DNA from 2 places in the Herbiconiux sp. 320_LB genome. Region 1 is predicted to be linked to the other one. Evidence: predicted binding sites of a transcription regulator. Region 1 holds the regulator's gene; the other holds the start of a gene.

Region 1 (9,830 bases):
GTGCACGAGGAAGGGCCGGCCGGAGATGTCGACGACGGCCTGCACGAGGGCCTCGTCGAGGGGCACGAGCGCGTCGCCGAACCGCGAGATGCCCGCCTTGTCGCCAAGCGCCTGCCGGATCGCCTGCCCGAGCACGATCCCGATGTCTTCGACGGTGTGGTGCACGTCGATCTCGATGTCGCCCTTGGCGCGCACCGTCAGATCGGTCAGCGAGTGCTTGGCGAAGGCCGTGAGCAGGTGGTCGTAGAACGGCACGGAGGTCTCGATGTCGGAGACGCCGGTGCCGTCGAGGTCGAGCGAGAGCTCGATGCTCGACTCGCTCGTCTCCCGCTGGAGGCGGGCGGTGCGGGGTGCGGTCATGAGGCAATCCTACCGAGGGGTGGTGGGGCCGGGGCTCGTCTGGGGGCCGGGGCGACTCAGGCGGTGAGCTCCCGCATCGCCTCGAGGAAGGCCGTGGTCTCGGCGGCCGTGCCCGCGCTCACCCGAAGGTGGCCCGGGATGCCGAGGTTGCGGATGATGATGCCGCGGTCGAGCAGCGCCTGCCAGAGCGCCTCGGTGTCGGACACCCCGCCGAAGAGCACGAAGTTGGCCTCGCTCGGCCAGGGCGAGTAGCCCAGCTCGCTCAAGCCGTCGATCATGCGATCGCGCTGCGCCTTGATGTCGTCGACCATCGCGAGCATCTCGGGCGCGTGGTCGAGGGCGGCGACCGCCGCGGCCTGGGTGAGCGCGGAGAGGTGGTACGGCAGGCGGACCAGGCGCAGCGCATCCGTCACCGCCGGGTCGGCCGCGAGATAGCCCAGGCGGGCACCGGCGAAGGCGAAGGCCTTGCTCATGGTGCGCGAGACGATCAGTCTCGGGCGCCCCTCGAGCAGCGAGAGCGCCGTCGGCTGCCCGCTCGGGGTGAACTCGGCGTAGGCCTCGTCGACCACGACGATCCCGTCGAAGGCGTCGTAGGCCGCGACGATCGTGTCGAGGCCGAGCGGCGTACCGGTCGGGTTGTTCGGGGAGCAGAAGAACACGATGTCGGGCTCGGTCTGCTCGACCCAGCGAACCGCGGTCTCGGGTGAGATCAGGAAGTCGTCGTCCCGCTCCCCCGCGATCCACTCGGTGCCGGTCGCCCGGGCGATGATCGAGTGCATCGAGTAGGTGGGCGGAAAGCCCAGGACCGATCGACCAGGGCCGCCGAAGGCCATCATGATCTGCTGGAGCACCTCGTTCGAGCCGTTTGCGGCCCAGATGTTCGCGGCCGTGAGCGCGGCGCCCGGCTCGATGCTGTCGAGGTAGGCCGCCAGCGATTCGCGCAGGGCGGTGAACTCACGGTCGGGGTAGCGGTTGACGGTGAGGAGCTCCCGGGCGATCGACTTGATGATGTCGCGCGCGACGTCTTCGGGGATCGGGTGGGTGTTCTCGTTGACGTTCAGCTCGACCGGGAGGTGCAGGTGCGGCGCACCGTAGGGCTCGAGGCCGCGGAGGTCGTCTCGGATGGGCAGGTCGTCGAGAGAAGTCACCCGTGGATTCTACCGAGGCGCGGGATGGCGGACCCTCGGGCCCGCATCGGCGGCTGGATACCAGCCGGCGAGACACCGGCCGTCAAGACGTCAATCGACGAGACGCCAGCAGGCGAGAGGCCAGTCGGCGAGACGACCGCCGGCGAGACGTCAGTCGGCGAGGTCGGCCGGGATGGCGATGCGCTGGCCGGGCTGGACCGAGGAGGTCTCGAGCTGGTTGAGCGAGCGGATCTCGGCGATCACGTCGCGCGGGTCGCCCTGCGGATCGATCGCCTCGGCGATGCTCCACAGGCTCTGCCCGGCCTGCACCGTCACGTAGGAGAAGTCGACACCGCTGGTAGCACCGGTCGCGACGGCGGACCCGCCACCGCCGACCATCGCCATCACCCCGAGGACGGCGACCACGGGCAGAGCGACGAGCGTGGCGAGCACGGCACGGCCGCGGCGCGTGATGCGGAGGCGCGCTCGGGGGGCCTCGGGGGCCGTCGGGACGGACGGCGTGCGGCTGGTGGTGCTCAAGGTCGCTGCTGCGATGCTCATGATTCCTCCTGAAGGTTCGCACCGGTGCTCGGCCGGGAGCACCGGTGCGAAGTCATGTTCCGAATATATCTTCGAGTAATTGCCTCGTCAAGTCGAAAACTCGGGAAATCGTCGCGACACACTCGAACATACGTGTGTTTGCGAGCACTTCTCGGATACAGTTTCGATCGACGGTGAAACTCAATCACCAGCCACCGACATCGGCGGTGGAGCAGTCGGTACGAGCAGTGAAAGCGGGTAGACGTGGCGAACGACTCGGGGCGCACGAGGCGCCGCAAGAGCCTCAGCGACAAGCAGCTGGCCATCCTCGACGTGATCCAGCGCTCGGTGCTCTCCCGCGGCTACCCGCCGAGCATGCGCGAGATCGGCGACGCCGTCGGGCTCGCCTCGCTCTCCAGCGTCACCCACCAGCTCAACCAGCTCGAACTGAGCGGCTATCTGCGCCGCGACCCCAACCGGCCCCGCGCGATGGAGGTGCTGATCGACGTCCCCTCGCTGGAGGATGCGCCGTCGCCGGATGCCGATTCCGCACCGCCCGTGGGCGACGCCACCCTGGTGCCACTGGTCGGCCGCATCGCCGCGGGCATCCCGATCACGGCGGAGCAGCAGGTCGACGAGGTGTTCCCCCTCCCCCGTCAGCTGGTCGGCAACGGCGACCTCTTCATGCTGAAGGTCGTCGGCGAATCGATGATCGACGCGGCGATCTGCGACGGCGACTGGGTGGTCATCCGGCAGCAGAACACGGCCGAGAACGGCGACATCGTCGCGGCCATGCTCGACGAGGAGGCGACCGTGAAGGTCTTCCGCCAGCGCGACGGCCACACCTGGCTGCTCCCCCGCAACTCCAACTTCGAGCCCATCCTGGGCGACTACGCGACCGTGCTCGGCAAGGTCGTGGCGGTGCTGCGGGCGGTCTGAGACCGCCGAGCGCAACGAGAACGGCCCATCGAGCCGGCGAGAGCCGAGCAGATGGGCCGTTTTCGTCGATCCGGTTCGATCAGCGACCGACCGCGAACTCCACCAGACGCTCCTCGAACTCCGGGTTCACCAGGGCACGCACGTGGGTGCCCGACTCCTCGTACTCCGTGCTGAGCACCGTGTTCTTCTCGTGCAACAGGGTCACGAGGTCACCGCGCTCGTACGGGACGAGCAGGTCGACCTCGACGCTGGGCTTCGGGATCATGCCGTCGATGCGCGCGAGCAGCTCCGGGATGCCCTCGCCGGTGCGCGCGGAGACGAAGATCGCCGTGGGCTCGAGCCCGCGGAGCACGAGGCGGTCGTCGTCCGACACCAGGTCGCTCTTGTTGAAGACCACGATCTCGGGGACGTCCCGCGCGCCGGCCTCGCCGATCACGTCGCGGACGGTCGTGATCTGCGCCGCCGGGTCGGGATGCGAGCCGTCGACGACGTGCACCAGCACGTCGGAATCGGCGACCTCCTCCAGCGTCGAGCGGAAGGCCTCGACCAGCTGGTGCGGCAGTGCGCTCACGAACCCGACGGTGTCGGCGAGCGTGTACGGGCGGCCGTCGGCGGTCTCGTTCTTCCGCACCGTCGCATCCAGCGTCGCGAACAGCGAGTTCTCCACGAGCACACCGGCACCGGTGATGCGGTTCAGCAGCGACGACTTGCCGGCGTTGGTGTAGCCGGCGATCGCGACGCTCGGCACGGCGTTGCGCTTGCGGTTCGCCCGCTTCGCCTCGCGTGCCGGCTTCATCTCCTTGATCTGCTTGCGCAGCTTCGCCATCCGGGTGTGGATGCGACGTCGATCGAGCTCGATCTTCGTCTCACCGGGACCACGCGATCCCATTCCGGCGCCCGCGCCACCCACCTGGCCACCGGCCTGGCGGGACATCGAGTCACCCCAGCCGCGAAGCCGCGGCAGCAGGTACTCCAGCTGCGCGAGCTCGACCTGCGCCTTGCCCTCGCGGCTCTTGGCGTGCTGGCTGAAGATGTCGAGGATCACGGCGGTGCGGTCGATCACCTTCACCTTCACCACGTCTTCCAGCGCACGACGCTGGCTCGGGGCGAGCTCGGTGTCGGCGATCACGGTGTCGGCGCCGAGCGACGCGACGATGCCGCGCAGCTCCTCGGCCTTGCCCTTGCCGAAGTAGGTGCTGGGGTCGGGATGCGGGCGACGCTGCAGCAGGCCGTCGAGCACGACCGCACCGGCCGTCTCGGCCAGGGCGGCGAGTTCGCGCAGCGAGTTCTCGGCGTCACCCAGCGTGCCCTGCGAGTACACGCCGATGATCACGACGTTCTCCAGGCGCAGCTGCCGGTACTCGACCTCGGTGACGTCTTCGAGCTCGGTCGAGAGCCCGGCGACACGACGGAGCGACTGCCGGTCCTCCCGGTCGAACTGGTCGCCGTCATAGCCGGTCTGGGCGTGGTCGGCTGACTGGGTGGTGGTCTCCGGGCGCTGGAGCGCCTGCGCGGCGCCCTGCTCGAACAGCGAGTAGCCGGTCGAACGCTTCTCCGCGCTCGCCAGTACACGGGCGACGACGTCGTCGCTCTCGGATCGGATGTCTTCGGGCGTCTTACGGTCTGACATTGCAGTCAAGACTAGTCTCCTTGTTTGCTAGATTCCCTCTTATGGATGGCGAGCACTACTTCACGGCGCAACCGGCCGGGGAGCTCTCTCTCCGCGAGATCACGGTCGACCTCGCGGGCTCGCCCCGCCGACTCACGACCGCGTCGGGCATCTTCAGTCCCGACCGCATCGATCCCGGTACCCAGGTCCTCCTCGCGAACGTGCCGGCCGCTCCGCCCGGTGGGAATCTGCTCGATCTCGGGTGCGGCTGGGGACCGATCGCTCTGACACTCGCCCTCGAATCACCGCACTCGACGGTGTGGGCGGTGGACGTCAACGAACGTGCTCTGGATCTGGTGCGTCGGAATGCTCACATTTTAGGCCTCGATAACGTCAACGCCTGTCGACCCGAAGATGTTCCCGAGGGGCTCGGATTCCGCACCATCTGGTCGAACCCGCCCATCCGGGTGGGCAAGAACGAGCTGCACACGATGCTCGAGCGGTGGCTGCCGCGGCTCGACCCGCAGTCGGACGCCTGGCTCGTCGTGCAGAAGAACCTCGGGTCGGATTCGCTGCAGCGGTGGATCGAGGGCGCGTTCGCCGAGCTCTCGATCAGCCGGGCGAGCACGAACAAGGGCTACCGGGTGCTGCGGGTGCATCGACGCGCCCGCAGCGGGGCCGGTGCGGCCGCCGATCAGCCCAGCGCGAGCTCGCCCTCGTAGACCAGCTCGGCCGGGCCGGAGAGGGCGACGTGCTCGCCGTCCTCCGTGGGGAACATCCGCACGCCGACCACGCCGCCGGGCACCGTGACGCTCCAGTGGTTGGGGGCTCCGGTGCCGGCCCAGTACCGGGTCGCCAGGGCCGCCGCGACGGCGCCCGTGCCGCAGGAGAGCGTCTCGCCGCTCCCGCGCTCGTGGACGCGCATCCGGATGTGGCCGACCGCGTCGCGAACGAGCGGCTCGGCGGGGACGACGAACTCGACGTTCGCGCCGTCGACCGGGGCCGGTTCGAGGTGCGGGATGTAGGCGAGGTCGGCGGAGTCGAGCTCGTCGTCGTCGGCCAGGGCGACGACCACGTGCGGGTTGCCGACGTTGATGCCGAGGCCGGGGCGGGCGACCTGGAGGTTCTTGGCGCGGACGAGGGGCTCGCCGCCGTCGAGCCGCCACCGGCCCATGTCGACCTGGAAGCCGAGCTTGTTCAGCTGCACGTCGCGCACGCCGGCGCGCGTGCCGATCGGCAGCGTCTCGCCGGGATTGAGCGCGACGAAGCCGTTCTCGATCAGGTAGCGGGCGTAGACCCGGATGCCGTTGCCGCACATCTCGGAGACCGAGCCGTCGGCGTTGTGGTAATCCATGAACCACTCGGCCCCCTCGTCCTCGGCGAGGGCGGCGGCCCCGGCCTCGAGGTTCGCGGAGCGGACGGCGCGGATGACCCCGTCGGCTCCGACACCGAAGTGGCGGTCGCAGATGGCGGCGATCTGGGCGGGGCTGAGGTCGATCTCGCCGTCGGGGTCGGAGAAGAGCACGAAGTCGTTGCCGGTGCCCTGACCCTTGGTGAAATGCAACTCGGCTGCCATGGCTCAAGTCTAGGGCGGGGCGGAGGGGTGGGGGTCGGGCCGGGGAGTCGAGGGGTCGGGGCCGGTGGTCGGGGCCGACTGCTGGGGTCGGGGTGAAGATCGGGGTCAGGGTAAGACGAGCGTCGCCAGGGGGTCGGTTGCGCGCGGATCGATGTCCACGGCGGCGTAGCGGCGGAACCAGCTGACCTGACGGCGCGCGTACCGGCGGGTCAGGGCCTGCGCCTCGGCGATCGCCTCCTCCTCGGTCACTTCGCCATCGAGCTGCGCGAGCGCCTGGGCATAGCCGATCGCCCGGGCCGCCGTGGTGCTCTCGCGAAGGCCCTGCGGCACCAGGGCGGCGACCTCGTCGACCAGCCCGTCGCGCCACATCCGCCGCACCCGCTCGTCGAGCCGGGGCACGAGCTCGTCGCGGGGCAGCCCGAGCCGGAGGACGGTGGTCGTGCGCCACAGGACCGGCTCCTCCGGCAGCGTTCCGCTCAGGGGCTCGCCGGTGAGCTCGGTCACCTCGAGTGCGCGCACGAGGCGTCGCCCGTTGAACTGGCCGATGGAGGCTGCGGCGGCCGGGTCGACCGCCTTCAGCCGGTCGTAGAGCGCCCGGGCGCCGGTCTGCTTGAGCTCGGTCTCGAGCCGCGCGCGAACGGCCTCGTCGCGCGCCGGGAATCGGAAGTCGAACAGCACGGAGGAGACGTAGAGACCCGAGCCGCCGACCAGGACGGGGACCGCGCCACGCGCCAGGATGCCGTCGATCGCGGCACGCGCCTCGCGCTGGTAGGCGGCGACCGAGGCCTCGTCGGTGACGTCGAGCACGTCGAGCAGGTGGTGCGGGATGCTGCGCCGCTCCGCCGGCGCGAGCTTCGCGGTGCCGATGTCCATCCCGCGGTAGAGCTGCATCGCGTCGGCGTTGACGACCTCGACCGCGCGACCGCTCGCGGCCAGCCTGTCGGCGATGGCGAGCGAGAGGTCGGACTTCCCGGTGCCCGTGGCGCCGACCACGGCGATCACCTCGGCCGAGGCCGGTCGAGGGTGCGACGACGCGGAGGCGGAGACAGGGGCGGAGGCGGGGTCGCCGGGAACCACGTCAGGAACGCAGGTCGTCGGTGGGGCTGTAGATCGGGATCGTCGCCACGCGCGCGCCGTCTGACGGCGGGCCCACCCGGAGCGACGGGAAGCCGAGCGAGACGCGCCCGGGCGCGCCCGTGGCGCCGCTCGCACCTGCACCAGCACCCGCACCGGCCGGGGTCGGCACGGCGCACGACTCGGACTGCGCACGATCCCAGGCGTCGCCCGCACGGGTCGCCCGCACCGCGAGCGGCATGCCGTCGCTGTCGGCGATCAGGTGGAACGGCGCGGCCTGCGTGATCGTGACCGAGACCACGTCACCGGGCCGGGGACGTGCCGATCCCTCGGGAAGCTCGAAGTGGACCAGCCGGCTGTCTTCGGCACGGCCGCTGAGCCGGCGGGTCTCCGTGTCTTTCCGCCCCTCGCCGTTCGCGACCACGAGGTCGACCCGACGGCCGATCAGGGCTCGGTTCTCCTCGAGCGAGATGCGCTCCTGCAGGGCGACCAGGCGCTCGTAGCGCTCCTGGACGATCTCGTGCGGCACCTGGTCGGGCAGCGTCGCCGCCGGGGTGCCGGGCCGGATGGAGTACTGGAACGTGAAGGCCGACGCGAACCGCGCCTGCTCCACGACGCGGAGCGTCTCGAGGAAGTCCTCCTCCGTCTCGCCCGGGAAACCGACGATGATGTCGGTCGTGATCGCCGCGTTCGGGATCTTCGCCCGCACCCGGTCGAGGATGCCGAGGAACCTCTCCGAGCGGTAGGAGCGGCGCATCGCCCGGAGGATGCGATCGGACCCCGACTGCAACGGCATGTGCAGCTGCGGCATGACGGACGGCGTCTCGGCCATGGCGTCGATGACGTCGTCGGTGAAGGCCGCCGGGTGGGGGCTGGTGAAGCGGATGCGCTCGAGCCCCGAGATGGTGCCGGCGGCACGGAGCAGCTTTCCGAACGCAAGCCGGTCACCGAACTCGACACCGTAGGAGTTGACGTTCTGGCCCAGCAGCGTGACCTCGATCGCCCCGTCGTCGACGAGCGACTGGATCTCGCCCAGGATCTCGCCCGGCCGGCGGTCTTTCTCCCTGCCCCGCAGCGACGGCACGATGCAGAAGGTGCAGGTGTTGTTGCAGCCGACCGAGATCGAGACCCAGCCGCTGTAGGTCGAGTCGCGCTTGGTCGGCAGCGTGGAGGGGAAGGTCTCGAGCGACTCGAGGATCTCGATCTCGGCGGCCTCGTTGTGCCGCGCCCGCTCAAGCAGGCTCGGCAGCGCCCCCATGTTGTGCGTGCCGAACACGACGTCGACCCAGGGAGCCTTGTCGAGGATGACGTTCTTGTCCTTCTGCGCGAGGCAGCCGCCGACCGCGATCTGCATCCCCTCATGGCGGCGCTTGACCGACGCGAGGTGGCCGAGGTTGCCGTAGAGCTTGTTGTCGGCGTTCTCGCGCACCGCGCAGGTGTTGATGACCACCACGTCGGGCTCGGCACCGTCGGCGGGCACGTAACCGGCCGCCTCGAGCGAGCCGCTGAGCCGCTCGGAGTCGTGCACGTTCATCTGGCACCCGAAGGTGCGCACCTCATAGGTGCGGGCCCGGCCCGAGACATCCCGGGAGGCGTCGGACGCCTGGATGACCGTCGGGGCTTCGCTGACTGTGCTCATGGTGCGTCCATTCTACGAACCGTCATCCTGCGTCGAGGACAGCCCGCCCGACAGACGACCTGGGCGCGGTGACGCGGCCGGATGCCGAGGGCAGGTGACTCAGCTGACCGCTCGCCTCAGCTCGCCGCCCGCTCCAGCTCAGCGGAAGCGCGGGCCGCCGGACGACCGACGCCCGGCCATGGCCCGGCGGGTCGCCTCGCGCACGACGCCCGACCCGAAGCCGCGGCGGGTGAGGAAGCCCATCAGCCGACGCTCCACCGTCGTGTCGTCGTAGGACGACAGCTGCCCGACGCGCTTCACCGCGGCCTCGAGCGCGAGGTCGAACTCGTGGTCGTCATCCAGCTGCTCGAGCGCGCCGGTCACGATCTCGTTCGGGATCTTCCGCGCATTCAGCTCTCGGGCGATCGCGCCTCGGCTCTTGTGGTTGCGGTCGCTCAGCCGCTCGACCAGCGTGTCGGCCAGCGCCACGTCGTTCAGGTAGCCGAGCTCTTCGTACCGCGCGACCAGAGTCTCGGCCTCGTCGGCCGATGCCCCCTGGGCCACCAGGAGCTCGTGGGTCTCGCCCTTCGAGAGCTGACGACGCCCGAGCGCTCTGACCACCGTGTCGCTCACGCGCTCGAGCCGCTCTTCGTCGCTGAGCTGCTCCTCCACCGGGAGGGCCAGCACCTCGGCGCTCGGCTCGTCGGACTCCGCCCGGGCCAGTGCGGCCCGAGCGGCTTCAGCACCGGCCCCGGTGGACGGGTGCCGCGAACGACCCCGCCGCACCGAGTCCAGACTGATGATGTCGTTCATGCGCTGTTAGGCGCCCTTCTTCGAGGCGATCTTGGGAGCGATGGGCTCGACGTTGCCGCCGGCGGCCGCGGAGGCCGCAGCCGCCGCACCGGCCTCGCCGATGCCGAGCTTCGCCAGGATCTTGTTCTCGATCTCGAGGGCGATGTCGGGGTTCTCGGTCAGGAAGCGACGCGA
Region 2 (9,830 bases), on a different contig from region 1:
GAGCCGGTGCACCGCCTCGTCGAGCGCCAGCGCGACGGGTGTGTCGAACCCGGTCGTGATGCTGCCGGACGACTCGAAGCCGTCGCCGGTGACGTCGTAGATCTCGACGCTGTTATGGCCTCGGTCGATCACGTACGCGCGGCCCGCGACGGAATCGATCACGGGACCTCCGACGAGCTGGGACGCCCCCGGCGCGACGGAGGCCACCTCGACCAGCCGGGACGACGACGGTTCCGCCGCCGTGGCGGCGCTCGAACCCGCACCGGTGCCGGCGGGCACGGCCACGACCAGGCATCCGGCGAGCATGACGGAGAGCAGCAACGTGCCCTGCGGGAAGGATCGACGAAGATGTGAAGACCAGAGCATTGTGTGAGGATAGCTCACACAATGCTCTGGGGCCAGCCCGCAGGCTCAGTTGTTGATGACCTCGGTGCCCTCGACCGGCGGCACCCGGAGCGCACGGAGCAGCTCGATCGAGTGCGCCGTCGTGACCATGAGGCGCGAGAACTCCTGACCCTCGAGGTCGATCACGACCGAGGTGCGCGTGCCCTTGACCAGCAGGAAGTCTTTGCCGTCGTGGAACTTCCAGGTACCCACGGCCAGCGTCAGCGGAACCGCGGTGCCGGGCGCCCGGATGCCGCGTACCCACACCCACGGGTCGTCCGTCAGCGCGGCCGAACGGATGCTCTCGAGGGGCACCACGATGTCGGTGCGCCGGAACGACAGCATCTTCTCGACGCGTGTCAGTCTCACCTCGAGGCGGTCGGTGTGGACGAAGAGGACGGCCATGTCTCTATCCTGCCGTGGCTTGCCTGAATACCGGCAGGATTCCCCCTGCGCCCGGGTAACGATTGGGGAATCCCACCCCTAGGGGGGAGAAGGACGCCCCGGCGAGGCCGACCTGACTGGTCACGAGGGAGGCCCGAGAGGGCCGGGAAAGGCGCACGCGATCAGGCTCGCGGCGGGCTCGCCTGCGCCGCCGCGCGGGCCGCGCCGGGGAGGGCGTCGAGGATGCGAGCGAGGGACGCGTCGTCGTGGGCCGCCGAGACGAACCAGGCCTCGTAGACCGAGGGCGGGAGCGAGACGCCGGCGTCGAGCATCGCGTGGAAGAACGGCCCGTAGCGGTAGCCCTCCTGCGCCTGCACGTCGGCGTAGTCGCGCGGAGGCGTCGCCGATCCGAAGGTGAAGCTGAACAGGTTGCCCGCGCGCTGCACGCTGTGGGCGACGCCCTCGGCCTCGAGGGCCGACGAGACCGCTGTCGACACGGCGAGCGCCGTGCGATCCAGCGCCTCGTAGACCGCGGCGTCGGCGAGCCGCAGCGTCGTGAGCCCAGCAGCGACGGCGACCGGGTTGCCGCTGAGCGTGCCGGCCTGGTACACCGGGCCGAGCGGCGCGAGGTGGTCCATCACGTCGGCCCGGCCGCCGAGCGCGGCGAGCGGCATCCCGCCGCCCACGACCTTCCCGTAGGTGACCAGGTCGGGGAGGTAGGCGGGCACCGGGGCGCCGTCGGGAGCATCCTGGTGCAGCTCGGCGACCAGCTGCCCGGAGTTCTCCAGGCCCCACCAGCCGGCCGCGCCGACCCGGAAACCGGTGAGCACCTCGTCGACGATGAGCAATGCGCCGTGGGCGTGGGCGATGTCGGCGAGGGCGGCGTTGAAGCCGGCCACGGGCGGCACGACGCCCATGTTGGCCGGGGCGGCCTCGACGATGATCGCGGCGATGTCGCCGCCGAACGAGGCGAAGGCCTCGCGCACCGCGCCGAGGTCGTTGTAGGGCAGCACGATCGTGAGCGCGGCGGTGGCCGCGGGCACCCCGGCGGAGGCGGGCAGCGCCAGCGTGGCGAGGCCGGAGCCGGCCTCGGCCAGCAGCGAGTCCGAGTGGCCGTGGTAGTGCCCGGCGAACTTGATCAGCACGTCGCGCCCGGTGAACCCGCGCGCCAGCCGGATCGCGGTCATGGTCGCCTCGGTTCCGGTCGAGACCAGCCGCAGCTTCTCGATCGGGTGGGCGCCGCCGGCGGTCACGCGCTCGCGCACGAGCTCGGCCAGGTCGGTCTCGGCCGGGGTGGTGGCGCCGAACGACAGTCCGCGCGCGGCGGCCTCCTGCACGGCGGCGACGACCTCGGGATGCGCGTGGCCGAGGATCGCCGGACCCCACGACGACACCAGGTCGACGTACTCGACGCCCTCGGAGTCGGTGACGTACGGCCCGCGGGCCGAGACCAGGAAGCGGGGGGTGCCCCCGACCGAGCGGAAAGCCCTCACCGGCGAGTTGACCCCGCCCGGGATGGACCGCTGCGCCCGCTCGAACTCGGCGGCGTTGGTCGTGGTGCTCTCGTGCGCGTCGATCAGGCTCATCACAGCCCCTTCAGAGTCGTGGCGACCTCGACCGCCCAGTAGGTGAGCACGGCTTCGGCGCCGGCCCGGCGGATGCTGGTGAGCGACTCCAGGATGGCGCGGTCGCGGTCGATCCAGCCGTTCGCCGCCGCGGCCTCGATCATCGCGTACTCGCCGGAGACCTGATAGGCCCAGACCGGCACGGGCACCGCCGCCGAGACGTCGGCGACGAGGTCGAGGTAGCTCATCGCGGGCTTGACCATCACGATGTCGGCCCCCTCCTCGACGTCGATCACGGCCTCGCGGAGCCCCTCGCGCCGGTTGGCGGGGTCGAGCTGATAGGTCTTGCGGTCGCCGCGGAGGGTCGAACCGACGGCCTCGCGGAACGGGCCGTAGAAGGCGGAGGCGTACTTCGCCGCGTAGGCGAGGATCGCCACGTCCTGGAAGCCGTCCGCATCCAGCGCAGCCCGCACGGCGGCGACCTGGCCGTCCATCATCCCCGAGAGGCCGAGCAGCTGCGAGCCGGCCCTGGCTTGCTCGACCGCCATGTCGCGGTAGCGCACGAGGGTGGCGTCGTTGTCGACCGAGCCGTCGGGAGCGAGCACGCCGCAGTGACCGTGGTCGGTGAACTCGTCGAGGCAGAGGTCGGTCTGCACGACCAGCGCGTCGCCGACCTCCTGGGCCACGACCCGCGTGGCCGCGTTGAGCACGCCGTCGGGGTCGGTCGCCGCGGTGCCGCGCGCATCCTTGTCGGATTCGCCGGGCACGCCGAACAGCATCACGCCGCCGATCCCGGCCTCTGCCGCCTCGACGACCGCGGTCTTCAGGCTGTCGAAGGTGTGCTGCACCACTCCGGGCATCGACTGCAGCGGCGCGGGCTCGACGATGTCGTCGCGCACGAAGAGCGGGAGCACCAGCTGCGCCGGGTCGATCCGGGTCTCGGCGACGAGCCGCCGCATCGCGGGGGTGCTTCGGAGACGGCGCGGACGGATGTCGGGGAAGCCGGAGGTCATGACCTCCAGTTTAGATCCGCCACGGTGGGCGGGGGCTGGACGGGTGCACCCGAAGACCTCGATGCTCCCCGAACGGGGGATATCATCCTGAGCATTACTCAGCTACCGTTCACGGCACGGGCGTTCGCCTGATCGTCCGGTTCCTCCGATGGATTGGGGCACCAGAATGAACACGATAGCAAAGGGAGCGATCGCAGCGGGAGCCGCCGTCGTCCTCCTCACAGGCGGCCTCGGGTCGTACGCACTGTGGTCCGACCAGGCACAGGTCGCGAGCGGCACGATCCGCTCGGGCTTCCTCTCCCTTTCCGTGCAGGAGGCCGCGTGGACGGACGTGACGACGGGCATCCCGGTTCCCTTCGATCCGGCGACCGACCAGATCGTGCCGGGCGACGTCATCCGGTACACCGCGAACGCGGTCGTCGACGGCACCGGCAAGAACCTCGAGGCCACCCTGCTCGCCGACACGGCCGACCTCGGCGGCGACCTGCTGCCCTACCTCGACATCACGATGACGGTCGACTCGGTCACCACCTCCGATCTCAGTTACGACTTGGGGGCGATCGACGGGCCCGAGGCGTACCCGATCCAGCTCGACTTCAGCTTCGACGGCGACACGTCCTTCAGCGACGCGATGGACGCCGCGGTGAACCTGAACGACTTCGAGCTGACCCTGGTGCAGAACCCGAACCCGTGAGCGCGCGGCGGGCGGCCGGGCGGGTCGCTACGTGGGCCCTGCTGTTGATCGCGGCGGCGCTGCTCGTGACGATGGTCGTCCTCCCGCGCCTGGCCGGCGGCACCGCCTACACGATCCTGACCGGATCGATGCAGCCGGAGCTGCCGCCGGGTGAGCTCGTCGTGGTGCGGCCGGTCGATCCCGCGTCGGTGGCCGTCGGGCAGGTGGTCACGTATCAGCTCGAATCCGGCGAGCCCGCGGTCGTCACGCACCGGGTCGTCTCGGTCGCCGTCGCCGGGGGCGGTGACCGCGTCTTCACGCTGCAGGGCGACGCGAACCCGGCACCCGATCCCGATCCCGTGCGCGCCGTGCAGCTCCGCGGAGCGCTCTGGTACCACGTGCCGCTCGCGGGCTATCTCAATCTCTGGGCGACCGGTGCCTGGCGAGGACCGGTGACGGCGGCCGTCGCCGGCCTGCTGCTCGGGTACACGTCACTGATGTGGTTCAAGACGGTGCGATCGCTGATCGCGCGACGGAAGGGGGTTCCGGATGCGGTGCGCGATGATGCGGAGGTCGCACCCGCTCCGGAGAGCGGCGGCGATGCTGATCGTCACCCTCTCCTGGTCCGCAGCGACGGCGGCGGCCGACATCCCTCCGGCCGGGGCCGCTGAGACCTCCGTCGAGGTGAGCACCGACGGCACGATCTGGTCGGCCGCACCGCTCACCGACCTGATCCCCTCCGACTACCGCTTCGCACCCGGCTCCTCGCTGGCGCGACAGCTCCGGATCCGCACCCGGGTCACCAGCGCCGCCGAACTCCGCCTGACCCTGTCCCCGACGATATCGACCGCACTGTGGACCTCGCTGTCGGTCTCGGCGCACACCACCGGAGGCCCCGCCGTCACCGCGCCCGCCGCGGTCGACGTCGTGAAACCGCCGGGCTCGCCGGACGCCCTTCTCCTGCCGCCGGTGCAGTCCGATCCGGGCGAGTCCATCCACCTCGAGCTCCGGCTGACACTGCCGAGCGACGCGGCGAACACCCTCCAGCACGAGGCCGCAGACCTGGAGCTCCTGGTCGCCCTGCAGCAACGACCCCCGGTCGCCCTGGCCACGACGGGGCGGAAAGGGGAAGCCGTCCTGCCCGCTGTCGCGGGCATCCTGTTCGGGCTTCTGCTTCTGTTCACTAGAACATATCTTCGAATGTCGGTAGGCTGTCAGTCATGCACCTCGACTTCCAGACCTCCCTCTTCGACGACCTCGACGCCGAGCCCGGCCTCGAGGCGCTCGGCTCGACGGTGCAGCGCACCGAGCTCGGGCAGGGCGCCTGGGTCGACCTCCGGCCCGGGTGGGTGACCGACTCCGACGCCCTCTTCGAGCGCCTCGCGCTCGACGTGCCCTGGCAGGCCGATCGGCGCGAGATGTACGACCGGGTGGTCGACGTGCCGCGCCTGGTCTCGCACTTCGGCGCCGGTGACCGCTATCCCGATCCGCTGCTCGACCGGGCTCAGGATGCACTGAACGAGCACTACGGCCGGCCCACCGCGCAGGTGTTCCAGACCGCGGGCCTGTGCTTCTACCGCACCGGCGACGACAGCGTCGCCTGGCACGGCGACCGCGTCGGCCGCACGATCGATCAGGACACGATGGTCGCCATCGTCTCGGTGGGCGCCGCGCGCACGCTTTCGGTGCGGCCGAAGCCGGGTCTGGGCGGCGAACCGGGGGCGACGCTCAAGTTCCCCGTGGGCCACGGCGACCTGATCGTGATGGGCGGCAGCTGCCAGCGCACCCATGAGCACGCCGTGCTGAAGACCAAGCAGGCGGTCGGCCCGCGGATCAGCGTGCAGTTCCGGCCGGTCTGGCCGCGCTGAGAGCGGCTACGCCTCGCCGTCGGCCCGTCGGGCGTTCGCGACCTCGATCACCGCGTTGATCAGCGACTCCGCCGAACGGCCCTTCGCGATCACGTCGACCCGCAGGCCGTAGGCGCGCGCGTCGTCGGCGGTGCGCGGTCCGATGGCCGCCACAAGGGTCGACTCCGGGATCGGGCCGAGCTGCAGCTGCACCTGCTCGGCCACCGAGCCCGAGGTCACGAAGATCGCGTCGATCGCACCCGCGGCCACGTCGGCCCGGATCTGCGGGTCGACCTCGACCCCGATCGTGCGGTACGCCACGACCGACTCGACGGTGTGACCGCGCTCGATCAGCCCCTCGGTGAGCACCGGCTTGGCGATGTCGCTGCGGAGCGTCAGCACCCGGAGCTCGGGCCCGAACTGCTCGAAGCGCTTGAGCTCGCGCAGCAGCCCCTTCGCCGAGTTGTCCTCCGGCGGCACCAGGTCGACCTTGTACCCGGCGGCGGTGAGCGCCGCCGCCGTGGTCTCGCCGACCGCCGCGATGTGGGTCTCCGGCGGCACGACGGCCTGGTGCGCGGTGAGCACGTCGACCGTGGTCGCACTGGTCATGGTCAGCCAGTCGAACGATCCGGCGGCCAGCGCCTGGAGCGCCCGCTGCAGCGTCTCATCGTCCTCCGTGGGGGCGAAGTTGATCATCGGCGCCACGATCGGCTTCGCGCCGACCGCTCGCAGGTCGGCGGCGACGCCGTGACCCCACGGGCCTCCGCGGGGGACGAGGATGCGCCACCCGCCGAGCGGGCGCTGCGACCAGGCGGTCACTCGGTGCCGCCGGACAGATCGGTATCGCGGCCCGAGGCCTGAGCTCCGCTCTCGGGGCCGACCGGAGCGATCTCGGCCGCGCCGTCTTCGAGCAGCTGGGCGGCGACGGCCTGGCCCAGGAGCCCCGCGACGACCAGGTCGTCGCCGAGGAGGGAGGCGGATCGTTCGCAGCCGAGCTCGGCCTCGCCGTCGGGCTGGTAGACGGTCGCGGAGAGCTGCAACTCGTCGTCCTCGACGACGGCGGCCGCGCCGATCGGTGCGGCACAACCGGCCTCGAGCGCCGCCAGCACGGCGCGCTCGGCCAGCACCGCCGTGCGGGTCGGCGGATGTTCGATGCTGAGCAACTCGGGAATGCTGTCCCCCTCACGGGTTTCGATCGCGAGCGCACCCTGTCCTGGCGCGGTGGGCCACAGTTCGAGAGCGAACAGTTCGGATGCTGCGTCTAGCCTACCGAGCCTGGCGAGGCCCGCTGACGCCAGCACCACGGCGTCGAGGTCGCCGGAGGCCACGCGGCCGAGCCGGGTGTCGACGTTGCCGCGGATGTCGACGATCGTGAGGTCGGGCCGCAGGCTGAGCAGCTGGGCGACGCGACGGGGCGAACCGGTGCCGACCCGGGCGCCCTCGGGCAGCTCGTCCAGGGTCAGGCCGTCGCGGGCGCAGAGCGCGTCCCGCGGATCCTCGCGGATCGGCACGGCCCCGATGACCAGGCCCGGGTAGTCGGCCGTCGGGAGGTCTTTGAGCGAGTGCACGATCAGGTCGCACTCGCCGGCGACGAGCGCCTCGCGGAGGGCGCTGGCGAAGACCCCGGTTCCGCCGAGACTCGACAGCGACTCCTTCGAGCGGTCGCCCTCCGAGGCGATCACGATCGTCTCGACCTCGACGCCCGTGGCCGCCACCAGGGCCGCGACGACGTGCCCCGTCTGCGCCCGGGCGAGTGCACTCCCCCGGGTGGCGACACGGAGCGTCCGGCTCACGGTGCGATCCCCGCCAGGGCCGGTTTGAAGCCGAGGCGCACGTTCTCGCAGCAGCCGGGCCGGCACACGTCGTACCAGGGGCCGAGGTCGGTGACGGAGGGGCGCTCCTCGGTGGGGGTGCCGTTCACCCGCTCGAGCACCAGGTCGACGAGCCCGGCGACGTAGGCCGGGTCGACGCCGGGCGTCGGCGTGCGGACCCCGTAGAGACCCTGCTCGGCGCAGGTCTCGAGCGCCTCGTTGTCGAGGTCCCACATGACCTCCATGTGGTCGCTCACGAAACCGAGCGGCACGATCACGACCGCGCGGACGCCCTTGGCGGGCAGCTCGGCGATCGCGTCGTTGATGTCGGGCTCGAGCCAGGGCTGGCTCGGCGGGCCCGAGCGCGACTGGAAGACCAGCTGCCACGGCACGTCGGTGTCGCCGACCCCCGAGGTGGCGGCGAGCATGACGACCTCGGCGACCGCGCGGTGCTGGGCGGCGTAGGCGCCCTCCGGCCCGAAACCGCGGAACGAGGGGCCGGAGCGCTCGGCGTCGGCGCTCGGGATGGAGTGGGTCGTGAACAGCACCTCGACCTCACGGGCGAGGTCGATGCCCTCGAACCGTTCGCGGATGTCGGCGAGCGCGGTGCGGAGACCGTCGATGAACGGCTGCACGAACCCGGGGTGGTCGAAGAACTGACGCACCTTGTCGATCGTGATCTCGCCGGCGAGGCCGGTCTCCTCGAGCGCGATCGCGAAGTCCTCGCGGTACTGGCGGCAGCTCGAGTACGAGCTGTAGGCGCTGGTCGCGACGGCGATCAGCTGCTTCAGACCGCGGTCGTGGGCCTCGGTCAGCGCTTCACGGAGGTACGGGTCCCAGTTGCGGTTGCCCCAGAGCACCGGGAGATCGATGCCGCGGTGGGCGAGCTCGGCCTCCAGAGCGGCCTTGAGCATCCGGTTCTGGGCGTTGATCGGGCTGACGCCGCCGAAGGCGCGGTAGTGGTGCGCGACCTCTTCGAGCCGTTCGTCGGGGATGCCGCGGCCACGCGTGACGTTGCGGAGGAACGGGATAACGTCCTCCTGACCCTCCGGTCCGCCGAAGGAGGCGAGCAGGATGGCGTCGTAGGCGACCGGTTCGGTGACGTGCTCCGGCCCGGAGGAGGCGGCGGGGCTCGCACTCAGCACGACGGTCACTGCAGCACCTCGATGATCTCGGCGACCTCGAGCCGCCGGCCGGTGTAGAACGGGACCTCCTCACGGACGTGCAGCCGCGCATCCGTCTGTCGCAGGTGACGCATCAGGTCGACGAGGTTGAGCAGCTCGTCGTCCTCGAGCGCGAGGATCCACTCGTAGTCGCCGAGGGCGAAGGAGGCCACGGTGTTCGCGAGCACCGAGCGGTACTCCGAGCCCTTGCGGCCGTGGTCGGCGAGCATCGCGCGCCGCTCCTCCTCGGGCAGCAGGTACCACTCGTAGCTGCGCACGAAGGGGTAGACGGTCACCCAGGCGGCGGGCTCCTTGCCGCGCATGAAGGCGGGGAGGTGGTTGGAGGAGAACTCGGCGTCGCGGTGCACGCCCATTGCGTTCCAGGTCGGCAGGAGCGGCGCGAACACCCGGGTGCGACGCAGCTGCCGGAGCGCCCACTGCAGGGTCTCCGGAACACTGCCATGGAGCCAGACCATGATGTCGGCGTCGGCACGGAGGCCGGAGACGTCGTAGATGCCGCGCACCATCACGTCCTCGTCCTCGATCGAGACGATGGCCTCGTCGACCTCGGCCAGGAAGTCGGGCACGTCGGTGCCGTCGACGAGCAGCGGATGCTCGGGGTTGCGCCGGAAGACGGCCCAGAGCGTGTAGCCGACGACGGGGACCGCCTCGGAGTCCTCGACGTCGCGAGGGGAAGTGGGCTCGGGGTCGACGCCGACTGTCGGGTCAGTCATGTTCCTTCTTCGTGTTCTGTGATGCCGGTGGCCGCGGGACGCGGCGGTGGAGCACTCTCGATGCTACTTCTTCGAAGCGAAGCGGAAGCCGAGAACGGCGACAGCACCCAGGGTGACCACGGCTCCGGCGGCGGCCGCGGCGAAGGCGGTCGGGTTCGCCTCGCGGAAACGGTTCACGCTGCTCTTCAACCGGTGCACCGCGTGACGGGTCTGCTTGGGCACGTTGAGCTTGAACTCGATCGCGTCGAGGGTCGAC

Evidence for each region. The regulator LexA, encoded in region 1, represses DNA repair genes until DNA is damaged. The targets are predictions, from matches to a motif close to TCGAACANNTGTTCGA.
Region 2: the regulator LexA is predicted to act here: its motif matches at 5,204-5,219, upstream of AC59HU_RS16155 (alpha-ketoglutarate-dependent dioxygenase AlkB).

What each region holds. Positions count from the first base shown of each region.
Region 1 covers NZ_JCAWAD010000004.1:400,112-409,941, reverse strand. Annotated here, with positions in the region: gene hisB (imidazoleglycerol-phosphate dehydratase HisB) at 1-360, opposite strand, end outside; gene AC59HU_RS13310 (histidinol-phosphate transaminase) at 417-1,508, opposite strand; gene AC59HU_RS13305 (LysM peptidoglycan-binding domain-containing protein) at 1,659-2,048, opposite strand; gene lexA (transcriptional repressor LexA) at 2,292-2,966, shown strand; gene hflX (GTPase HflX) at 3,046-4,596, opposite strand; gene AC59HU_RS13290 (class I SAM-dependent methyltransferase) at 4,638-5,297, shown strand; gene dapF (diaminopimelate epimerase) at 5,270-6,151, opposite strand; gene miaA (tRNA (adenosine(37)-N6)-dimethylallyltransferase MiaA) at 6,257-7,153, opposite strand; gene miaB (tRNA (N6-isopentenyl adenosine(37)-C2)-methylthiotransferase MiaB) at 7,230-8,864, opposite strand; gene AC59HU_RS13270 (regulatory protein RecX) at 9,003-9,656, opposite strand; gene recA (recombinase RecA) at 9,663-9,830, opposite strand, start outside.
Region 2 covers NZ_JCAWAD010000006.1:171,374-181,203, forward strand. Annotated here, with positions in the region: gene AC59HU_RS16125 (cell wall-binding repeat-containing protein) at 1-366, opposite strand, end outside; gene AC59HU_RS16130 (hypothetical protein) at 412-789, opposite strand; gene hemL (glutamate-1-semialdehyde 2,1-aminomutase) at 951-2,354, opposite strand; gene hemB (porphobilinogen synthase) at 2,354-3,346, opposite strand; gene AC59HU_RS16145 (alternate-type signal peptide domain-containing protein) at 3,513-4,040, shown strand; gene AC59HU_RS16150 (signal peptidase I) at 4,037-4,690, shown strand; gene AC59HU_RS16155 (alpha-ketoglutarate-dependent dioxygenase AlkB) at 5,240-5,887, shown strand; gene AC59HU_RS16160 (uroporphyrinogen-III synthase) at 5,894-6,685, opposite strand; gene hemC (hydroxymethylbilane synthase) at 6,682-7,659, opposite strand; gene AC59HU_RS16170 (ferrochelatase) at 7,656-8,831, opposite strand; gene hemQ (hydrogen peroxide-dependent heme synthase) at 8,828-9,574, opposite strand; gene AC59HU_RS16180 (DUF3618 domain-containing protein) at 9,638-9,830, opposite strand, start outside.